Regions from separate parts of the Mesorhizobium sp. M0478 genome, predicted to be linked through region 1. Evidence: predicted binding sites of a transcription regulator. Region 1 holds the regulator's gene; the other holds the start of a gene.
What was found. The regulator PhoB, encoded in region 1, activates phosphate uptake and scavenging genes when phosphate is short. The targets are predictions, from matches to a motif close to TGTCATNNANCTGTCAT.

Region 2: a site for PhoB is predicted at 2,124-2,140, ahead of NKI64_RS30240 (bifunctional 2',3'-cyclic-nucleotide 2'-phosphodiesterase/3'-nucleotidase). Genes of this name have one in related genera too.

Annotation. Positions count from the first base shown of each region.
Region 1 is NZ_JAMYRH010000001.1:386,690-391,149, forward strand. Features, by position in the region: gene xylF (D-xylose ABC transporter substrate-binding protein) at 1-175, opposite strand, end outside; gene NKI64_RS01860 (ROK family protein) at 442-1,677, shown strand; gene phoB (phosphate regulon transcriptional regulator PhoB) at 1,708-2,397, opposite strand; gene phoU (phosphate signaling complex protein PhoU) at 2,414-3,118, opposite strand; gene pstB (phosphate ABC transporter ATP-binding protein PstB) at 3,160-3,984, opposite strand; gene pstA (phosphate ABC transporter permease PstA) at 4,002-4,460, opposite strand, start outside.
Region 2 is NZ_JAMYRH010000021.1:7,921-12,380, forward strand. Features, by position in the region: gene NKI64_RS30230 (5-formyltetrahydrofolate cyclo-ligase) at 1-653, opposite strand, end outside; gene NKI64_RS30235 (NAD(P)/FAD-dependent oxidoreductase) at 835-2,100, shown strand; gene NKI64_RS30240 (bifunctional 2',3'-cyclic-nucleotide 2'-phosphodiesterase/3'-nucleotidase) at 2,242-4,221, shown strand; gene NKI64_RS30245 (SAM-dependent methyltransferase) at 4,282-4,460, opposite strand, start outside.

The sequences.
Region 1 (4,460 bases):
ACTTGTCGCCGGCGGCTTCGATCGCCGTTTTCATCGCCGCCTCGTCGGTCTTCCAGCGCTCTTCCTGGAAGTTCGACCACGACACGCCGATGACCTTGTCCTTCGCCTGCGCGACCGACATCAGCGCCAGCGACATGGCGACACCCGCCAGCATGGCGGCTGCAAATCTGTTCATTATAACCCTCCCTGCGCCGCCCACGGCGCGACAAAACCGGCCCGAAGGCCTGCACAAAGAGGCTCCATTTTTTCGAGCCTCGAAAAAATACTGGTTCAATGATAAGGCACTGTCAACATCGATTATGATGGATTCTGATGGCGTTGCCGAATTTTTTCGAGCTCCGCAATAAACAATGACAGGGCTGCCGGCGTCTGCCAATATTTGGCTGGTGCCGTCGAACGCCTTCACTATCATGAGGCGCGAGGAGGCCGGGAGGAAAACAAATGTCGGTTGGGATCCGCCACGACGATCTGCGCCGTCGCAACCGTGCGATGGTGATTTCGGCCGTGCGCCGGGCCGGCCAGCCGTCGCGGACCGAGATTGCGGCGACCACCGGCCTCAGCCATTCGACGATATCGGCAATCTCGTCTGATCTAATTCAAGAAGGCATCCTGATTGAAGGCAAGCCTGGCGAGACCGGCTCGCTGAAACGCGGCCGGCCGCAGGTCGGCCTTGGCCTCAACCCGGAAGCGGCGGCGGTCATGACCGTGGTGCTGTCGCTCAATTTCCTGTCCGTCACCGTCATCGACTATGCCGGCCACGTCGTCGCCGAGGAACAGCGCCGGCTGGACACGCTGACCAAGCCGCGCGACGAGCTGATTGGCGAATGCGTAGCAATCGTCCGGCGGCGGCTTGAGGATCCCGACCTCGATGTCCAGAGCATCGCCCGCATTGCCATGGGCATCCAGGGCATCACCGATTCGCAGGCGCGGGCCATGCTGTGGTCGCCAATCACGCCACTGACCGACATTGCCTTCGCCGACATGTTGGAAGCGGAATTCGGCATTCCTGCCACCATGGAGAACGACTGCAATATGATGGCGGTGGCCCTGCAATGGCGCCAGCCCGAGCGCTACCGCGACAATTTCATCGCGATCCTCTTGTCGCACGGCATCGGCATGGGGCTGGTGCTGAAAGGCGAACTGTTCACCGGCACCCATTCCTCGGGCGGCGAGTTCGGCCACATGATCCACCGTCCGGGCGGCGCGCTCTGCCGCTGCGGGCGGCGCGGCTGCGTCGAGGCCTATGCCGGAAACTACGCCATCTGGCGCAGCGCCAAAATGATGAGCGAAGATGCCGAGCCGGTCGATATCGGCGACGCTGATATGCGCGCACTCGCCGCGCGCGCCCGCGAAACCGATGGCCCGGAGCGCGAAGCCTATCGCAAGGCCGGTGAGGCGCTCGGCTTCGGCCTCGGCAGCCTGTTTGCACTGATCGATCCGGCACCCGTCGCCATGGTCGGCGTCAGCGCCGCCGCCTTCGACTTGATCGAACCGGCATTGCGCGAAGCGATCGCCCAGACCGCCGGCGGCCAGCACTCGAAATCGATCTCCTTCGACACCGAGCCCAACGAGCTGCCGCTGATCCGCGAAGGCTGTGCCATGCGCGCGCTCGGCTTCGTCGATCAGGAGATTTTCGCGCCGGGCATTCAGGCCAAATCCGGCAAGCATGTCGCCTGAATGGCCGGCAACGGCGCGACGCGCAGCATCCTAGTCTTCCCTGATCGCGTAGCCGGCGCCGCGAATGGTACGGATGACATCCGGCATGCGGCCGTTGTTGACCGCTTTGCGTAAGCGCCCGACATGGACGTCGACGGTTCGCTCGTCGATGTAGATCGTCTCGCCCCAGACATTGTCGAGCAGCTGGCTGCGCGAGAACACGCGGCCGGGATGGCGCATCATGAATTCGAGCAGCCGGAACTCGGTCGGTCCGAGCCTGATCTCGCTCTTCTTGCGGTAGACACGGTGCGACTCGCGGTCGAGCACGATGTCGCCGACCTTGAGCACGCTGGACAGCACTTCCGGCTTGGCCCGGCGCAGCAGCGCCTTCACGCGCGCCATGAACTCCGGCGTCGAGAATGGCTTGACCAGATAGTCGTCGGCACCGGTGGACAGGCCGCGCACGCGATCGCTTTCCTCACCGCGCGCGGTCAGCATGATGATCGGCAGCCGCTCGGTTTCGGGCCGCACTCTAAGCCGCCGACAGAGCTCGATGCCGGAAACAGCGGGCACCATCCAGTCGAGCACCAGGAGATCGGGCACGTTTTCCTGCAGGCGGATCTCGGCCTCGTCGCCGCGTGTCACCACCTCGACGTGATAGCCTTCGGATTCGAGGTTGTAGCGGAGGAGCACGCCTAGCGGCTCCTCGTCCTCCACGACCATGATGCGTGGCGCGATCATAGGCAGTTCACCCTCATCAGGCCGGCGTGGCCATCGCCGTCTCGTCCTGCTTCGGACGATTGGCGGGCAATTGCTGGCCGGTCAGCACATAATACGCATTTTCGGCGATGTTGGTGACATGATCGCCGATGCGCTCAAGATTCTTGGCGCAGAACAAGAGATGCGTGCAGGCGGTGATGTTGCGAGGGTCTTCCATCATGTAGGTCAAGAGCTCACGAAACACGGACGTGTATTTGACGTCGATGCGCTCGTCGTCATTCCTGAGTTTTGCAAGAGCTGCCGCATCGGTGGCGGCATATTCCTCGACGACGCCTTGCACCTGGATCAGCACCAGTTGCGCCATGGCATCGATGGAGTGCGAGAGGTCGCGCGGCGTGACGCTCAAGCCCACGGTGCCGACGCGTTTGGCGATGTTCTTGGCGAGATCGCCGATGCGCTCGAGGTCGCCGGCCATGCGGATCGAGCCGACCACGGCGCGCAGATCGTTGGCCATCGGCTGGCGCTTGGCGATCAGCGTGATGGCGCGGTCGTCCAGTTCGCGCTGGCGCGCATCCATGATGGCGTCGTCGGAAACGACACGCTGTGCCAGCGCATTGTCCGAATTGAGCAGCGCCCTGGTCGAGCCGCTGACCATCGAGCCTGCCAGATCGCCCATGTCGCGGATCAGCTTGCTGATCTGCCCGAGCTCTTCATCGAAGGAGGCGACGGTATGTTCACCCATGATCTTGGTCCTCGTGCCTGAAAATTCACCCGCCGGACGGCTCAGCCGAAGCGGCCGGTAATGTAGTCCTGGGTGCGCTTGTCGTCGGGGTTGGTGAACATCTTGTCGGTGGCGCCCTCCTCGACGAGATAGCCGAGATGGAACATCGCCGTGCGCTGCGACACGCGCGCCGCCTGCTGCATCGAGTGGGTGACGATGACGATCGTGTAGTTCTGGCGCAGTTCGTCGATCAGCTCCTCGACACGGGCGGTGGCGATCGGATCGAGCGCCGAGCAGGGCTCGTCCATCAGGATCACCTCCGGCGACACGGCGATGGCGCGCGCGATGCACAGGCGCTGCTGCTGGCCGCCGGACAGGCCGGTGCCGGGCTCCTGCAGGCGGTCCTTGACCTCGTTCCAGATCGCCGCCTTCTTCAGGCTCTGCTCGACGATCTGGTCCATGTCGGACTTGCGCTTGGCCAGCCCATGGATGCGCGGGCCGTAGGCGACGTTCTCGTAGATCGACTTCGGGAACGGGTTGGGTTTCTGGAACACCATGCCGACGCGGGCGCGCAGTTCGACGACATCGATGTTCTTGTCGTAGATGTCGTCTTCATCGAGCGTGATCTTGCCGGTCACCCGCGCCGAATCGATGGTGTCGTTCATGCGGTTGAGGCAGCGCAGGAAGGTCGACTTGCCGCAGCCGGACGGGCCGATCAGCGCCGTCACCTGGTTCTGGCGGACGTCGAGATTGACGTCGAACAACGCCTGCTTCTCGCCGTAGAAGACGCCGACCTTGTCGCCGCGCATCTTGATGACTTCGTTCGACTTGGCGTTCATTTTGTCGCCCACTGCATTCTCAAGGGACTGTTCGGTCATGATGTTCATACCAAATTGCCTTTTTTCTACCAGCGCCGCTCGAAGCGGCGCCGGAGCACGATCGCGGTGATGTTCATGGCCATGAGGAAGACGAGCAGGATGATGATGGCGCCGGACATGCGCTCGACAAAAGCGCGCTCAGCCTCGTTTGCCCACATATAGATCTGAACCGGCAGCGCGGTCGCCGGATCGAAAGGCGTCGTCGGATAATCGGCGACGAAAGCGACCATGCCGATCAAGAGCAGCGGTGCTGTCTCGCCGAGCGCACGCGCCAGGCCGATGATGGTGCCGGTAAGGATGCCTGGGGCGGCAAGCGGCAGGATGTGATGGAACACCATCTGCATCTTGGAGGCGCCGAGACCTAGGGCCGCCGAGCGGATCGACGGCGGCACCGCGGCGAGGGCGGCGCGCGTGGTGATGATTATGGTCGGCAATGTCATCAAGGTCAGCACCAGGCCGCCGACGAAGGAAGCCGAGCGCGGCAT
Region 2 (4,460 bases), on a different contig from region 1:
GTCTCGGTCACCAGCCTATCCATCGGGATGTCGTGCGGCTGCGGGTAGATGGTGGGGATGCGCTGCAGTTCGTAGCCGACGCCGATGACCAATGGCTTGAACGGCATGGCAGCCAGCGTGCGGTCGAAGAAGCCACCGCCATAGCCCAGGCGGTAGTTTTGCGGGTCGATGCCGACGATCGGCGAGATGACGATGTCGGGCAGCACCGGGTCGCCTTCGGCGGGGATAGGGATGTTCCAGACGCCTTTTTCCAGCCGGTCGCCGGGTACATAAGCGCGGAAGATCAGCGGCTGGCCCTTCTCGATGACGACTGGCAGTGCCGTGCGGCCGCCGCGCTGGTTGATCGACGCCATCCACGGCCGCAGGTCCGGCTCGCCGCGAAACGGCCAATAGAGGCTGACCATGCGGCCGGCAATGTCGCCGATTGCCGCGTCGAGCCCTTCGGCGATAGCCCGCGACATCGCCACCCGCGCATCGGCGGAAACCGCCAACCGTGCCGCGATCAGACGCTCGCGCTCGGCCTTGCGCCAACGGCGCACATCGGTCCAGTCGGTCAATGGCGCGCGAAATTCCGGATCGAGTTCGTGCATGAAGCAAGGCGGAGAAGAATATTGCGCCCGCCCTTTGCGATCTTTGTCATCGTCGTTGGCCATGCTTCACTCCCGTGGTTCCAGCCCCTGCAAAGCTATACCCGTCCAGGCTTGCCGACATAGGCATTCGCGACATCCGGCGACGAGTCCTGGGCAGCCTTACGCGCGGCAGTCTAGCGCGCCGCGACATTGTTGCGGTGCACAAAAATCACTAGATAAAGAGAGACAAACAGGGGTGAATGCGATGAGTGAAACCAGCCATCATGTCGTTGTCGTCGGCGCAGGGTTCGGCGGTCTCGAACTCACCCGGGCGCTGGCCGGCGCACCCGTGCGCATCACCATGATCGACAAGCGCAACCATCACCTTTTCCAGCCGCTGCTCTACCAGGTGGCGACCACCTCGCTGGCGACCTCGGAAGTTGCCTGGCCGATCCGTCATCTGCTGCGCAAGCGCGAGGACGTGACGACCCTGCTCGGCAACGTCACCGGCGTCGACCGTCCAGGCAAACGCGTGCTGCTTGAGGACGGCAGTTCTGTTCCCTACGACACGCTGGTGCTCGCCACCGGCGCGCGTCATGCTTATTTCGGCCACGACGAATGGGAGCCTTTCGCGCCTGGGCTGAAGACGCTTGAAGACGCAACCACCATTCGCCGGCGCATCCTGCTCGCCTTCGAGCAGGCCGAGCGCGAGACCGATCCGGCCAAGCGCCAGGCACTGCTGACACTGGTCATCGTCGGCGGCGGCCCGACCGGCGTGGAGCTTGCCGGCACCATTGTCGAACTCGCGCACGAAACGCTGCGCGGCGAATTCCGCAACATCGACACGCGTGAGGCGCGTGTGGTGCTGGTCGAGGCCGGAGACAGGATCCTCGCCAATTTCGCGCCAAAGCTGTCCGACTATGCGCGCAAGGCGCTGGAGCGGCGGGGCGTCACGGTCGAGCTTGGCCGCGCCGTCACGCGCCTCGATGCCGAAGGCGTCGTCTTTGGCGATACGCATCTGCCGGCGCGAACCATCCTGTGGGCCGCCGGCGTAGCGGCTTCGCCCGCTGGAGAGTGGCTGGGAGCGCCGGTGGACCGGGCGGGCAGGGTAATGGTCGAGCCCGATCTGACCGTGCCGAACAGTCCTGAAATCTTCGTCATCGGCGACACCGCGCATGTCTTGCGGCCGGACGGCAAGCCGGTGCCAGGCGTGGCGCCTTCCGCCAAGCAGGAGGGCAAGCACGTCGCCGCGACGATCAGGGCGCGGCTGGCCGGCGATGGCGCGCCGCGCCCTTTCCGCTACAAACATGCCGGCGACCTGGCGACGATCGGCAAGTGGGCAGCCGCGATCGATTTCGGCCGGATCAAGCTCACGGGATGGCTTGCCTGGTGGCTGTGGGGCGTGGCGCATATCTACTTCCTGATCGGCTTCCGCAACCGGCTGTCGGTGTCGCTTAGCTGGCTATGGATCTATTTCACCGGCCAGCGGAGCGCGCGACTGATCACCCAGGGCGATGATAACAAGGGCTGAGGTTCTCAACCGCGGCCAAGGATATTCATCCAGCCGTCACCTTTTGCTGATCGACTGACTTCCCGATGGACATGGCCGGTTTTCGGCGCGAAGCTTCCGCCCGGGGCTGGGATCTTGTCACGTCGCTGGGAAGGAAAACCAATGTCACATTTGCTCAACCCCGTCTCCCGCCGTAGTTTTCTTGCCGGTGCGGCCGCCAGCGGGGCGCTGATCATGCTGCATCCGTTTTCCGCCCGCGCGCAGGCCAACCAGGCGCATCTGAGGATCATGGAGACCACCGACATCCATGTGAATGTGCTGCCTTACGACTACTACGCCGATAAAGCCAACGACACGATGGGCCTGTCGCGGACGGCCTCACTGATCGCGGCGGTGCGCAAGGAAGCCACCAATGCGATGCTGATCGACAATGGCGATCTTTTGCAGGGCAATCCGATGGGCGATTACATCGCCTATGAGAAGGGCCTCAAGGAAGGCGATCTGCATCCGATCATGAAGGGCATGAACCTGCTGGGCTATGAATGCTCGACGCTCGGCAATCACGAGTTCAATTACGGCCTGTCGTTCCTCGACAAGGTGCTGGCCGGAGCCAATTTCCCCTTCGTCTGCGCCAATCTGATCCGCGGCACCGAGCTTGCCGCCAACCCGCGCGACGACAAGCTCTACCTCAAGCCCTATGTCATCCTCGACAAGAAGATCAAGGACGGGTCGGGCGTCGAGCAGCCGATCAAGATCGGCATCATCGGCTTCGTGCCGCCGCAGATCATGGTCTGGGACCTGAAGAACCTGGAAGGCAATGTCAGGACGCGCGACATCGTCGAGGCGGCCAGGGCATGGGTGCCGCAGATCAAGGAGGAGGGCGCCGACATCGTCATCGCGCTCTCGCATTCCGGCATCGATATCAAGCAGGGCGACGGCATGGAGAACGCCTCCTTCTTCGTCGCCGGCGTCGAAGGCATCGATGCGGTGTTCACCGGCCATCAGCATTTGGTCTTCCCCGGCAAGAAGGATTTTCAGGCGCTCGATGGCGTCGACACCGAGAAAGGCACGCTGCAGGGCAAGCCCGCCGTGATGGGCGGTTTCTGGGGCTCGCATATGGGACTGATCGATCTGCTTCTGGAACGGGACGGATCGAAATGGCGCGTAGCCTCGGCCACATCTGAGGCAAGGCCGATCTACGAGCGCGTCGACAAGGCAAACAAGCCGACGGTGGCGGACGACCAGCGCGTCGTCGATGCGCTGAAGGCGGACCATGAGGCGACACTTGCCTATGTCCGCCGACCGGTCGGCAAGACCTCGGCGCCGCTCTATTCCTATTTCGCGCTGGTCGCCGACGATCCGTCGGTGCAGATCGTCAACCAGGCGCAGAGCTGGTACCTCAAGGACATATTAAAAAGCACGCAGTGGAAGGACGTGCCGCTGCTGTCGGCGGCGGCGCCCTTCAAGGCCGGCGGGCGCAACGGCGCCGACTACTATACCGACGTGCCGGTGGGCGACATCGCCATCAAGAACGTCGCCGACCTCTATCTCTATCCGAACACGGTTCGTGCCGTCGAAATCACCGGCGCGCAAGTGAAGGAATGGCTGGAAATGTCGGCCGGCATTTTCAGGAAGATCGAGCCGGGCAAAGCCGACCAGGCGCTCATCGACACCGAATTCCCGTCCTACAATTTCGATGTGATCGATGGCGTCAGCTACGGAATAGACCTGTCGCAGCTGCCGAAATACGATGCCAAGGGTGGCGTCGCCAATGCCGGCTCGAACCGCATCGTCGGCCTCAGCTTCGACGGCAAGCCGATTGATCCGGCAGCGAAATTCGTCGTCGCCACCAACAATTACCGCGCCGGCGGTGGCGGCAATTTCCCCGACATCAATGCCTCGAAGATCATCTACGAGGCGCCGGACACCAACCGCGACGTGATCGTGCGCTACGTCGTCAGCGAAGGCACGATCAACCCCTCGGCCGACGACAATTGGTCGTTCACGCCGCTGCCCGGCACCAGCGTCGTGTTCGAGACCGGCCCCAAAGCGAAGGATTTCATATCTGGGGTGAAATCGCTCAAGATCGAGCCGGCCGGCGAGGGCGAATCCGGGTTTGCGAAGTATCGCATCCTGCTTTGAGGCAACGTGCAGCTAACAGGGAAAACGAGCGGGCATACGCCCGCTCAATCACGCTTCGGATCAGGCTTTGTAGACCACTTGGCGCACGTCGATGTAGCTGGCTCTAAAGCCGGCTTCGCAATAGTGGAGATAAAATTCCCAAAGCTTCTTGAAGCGGTCGTCGAAGCCGAGCGGGACGATCTTTTCCCACGACGCCCAGAAGCGGTTGCGCCATTCGGCAAGCGTGCGGGCATAGTCGT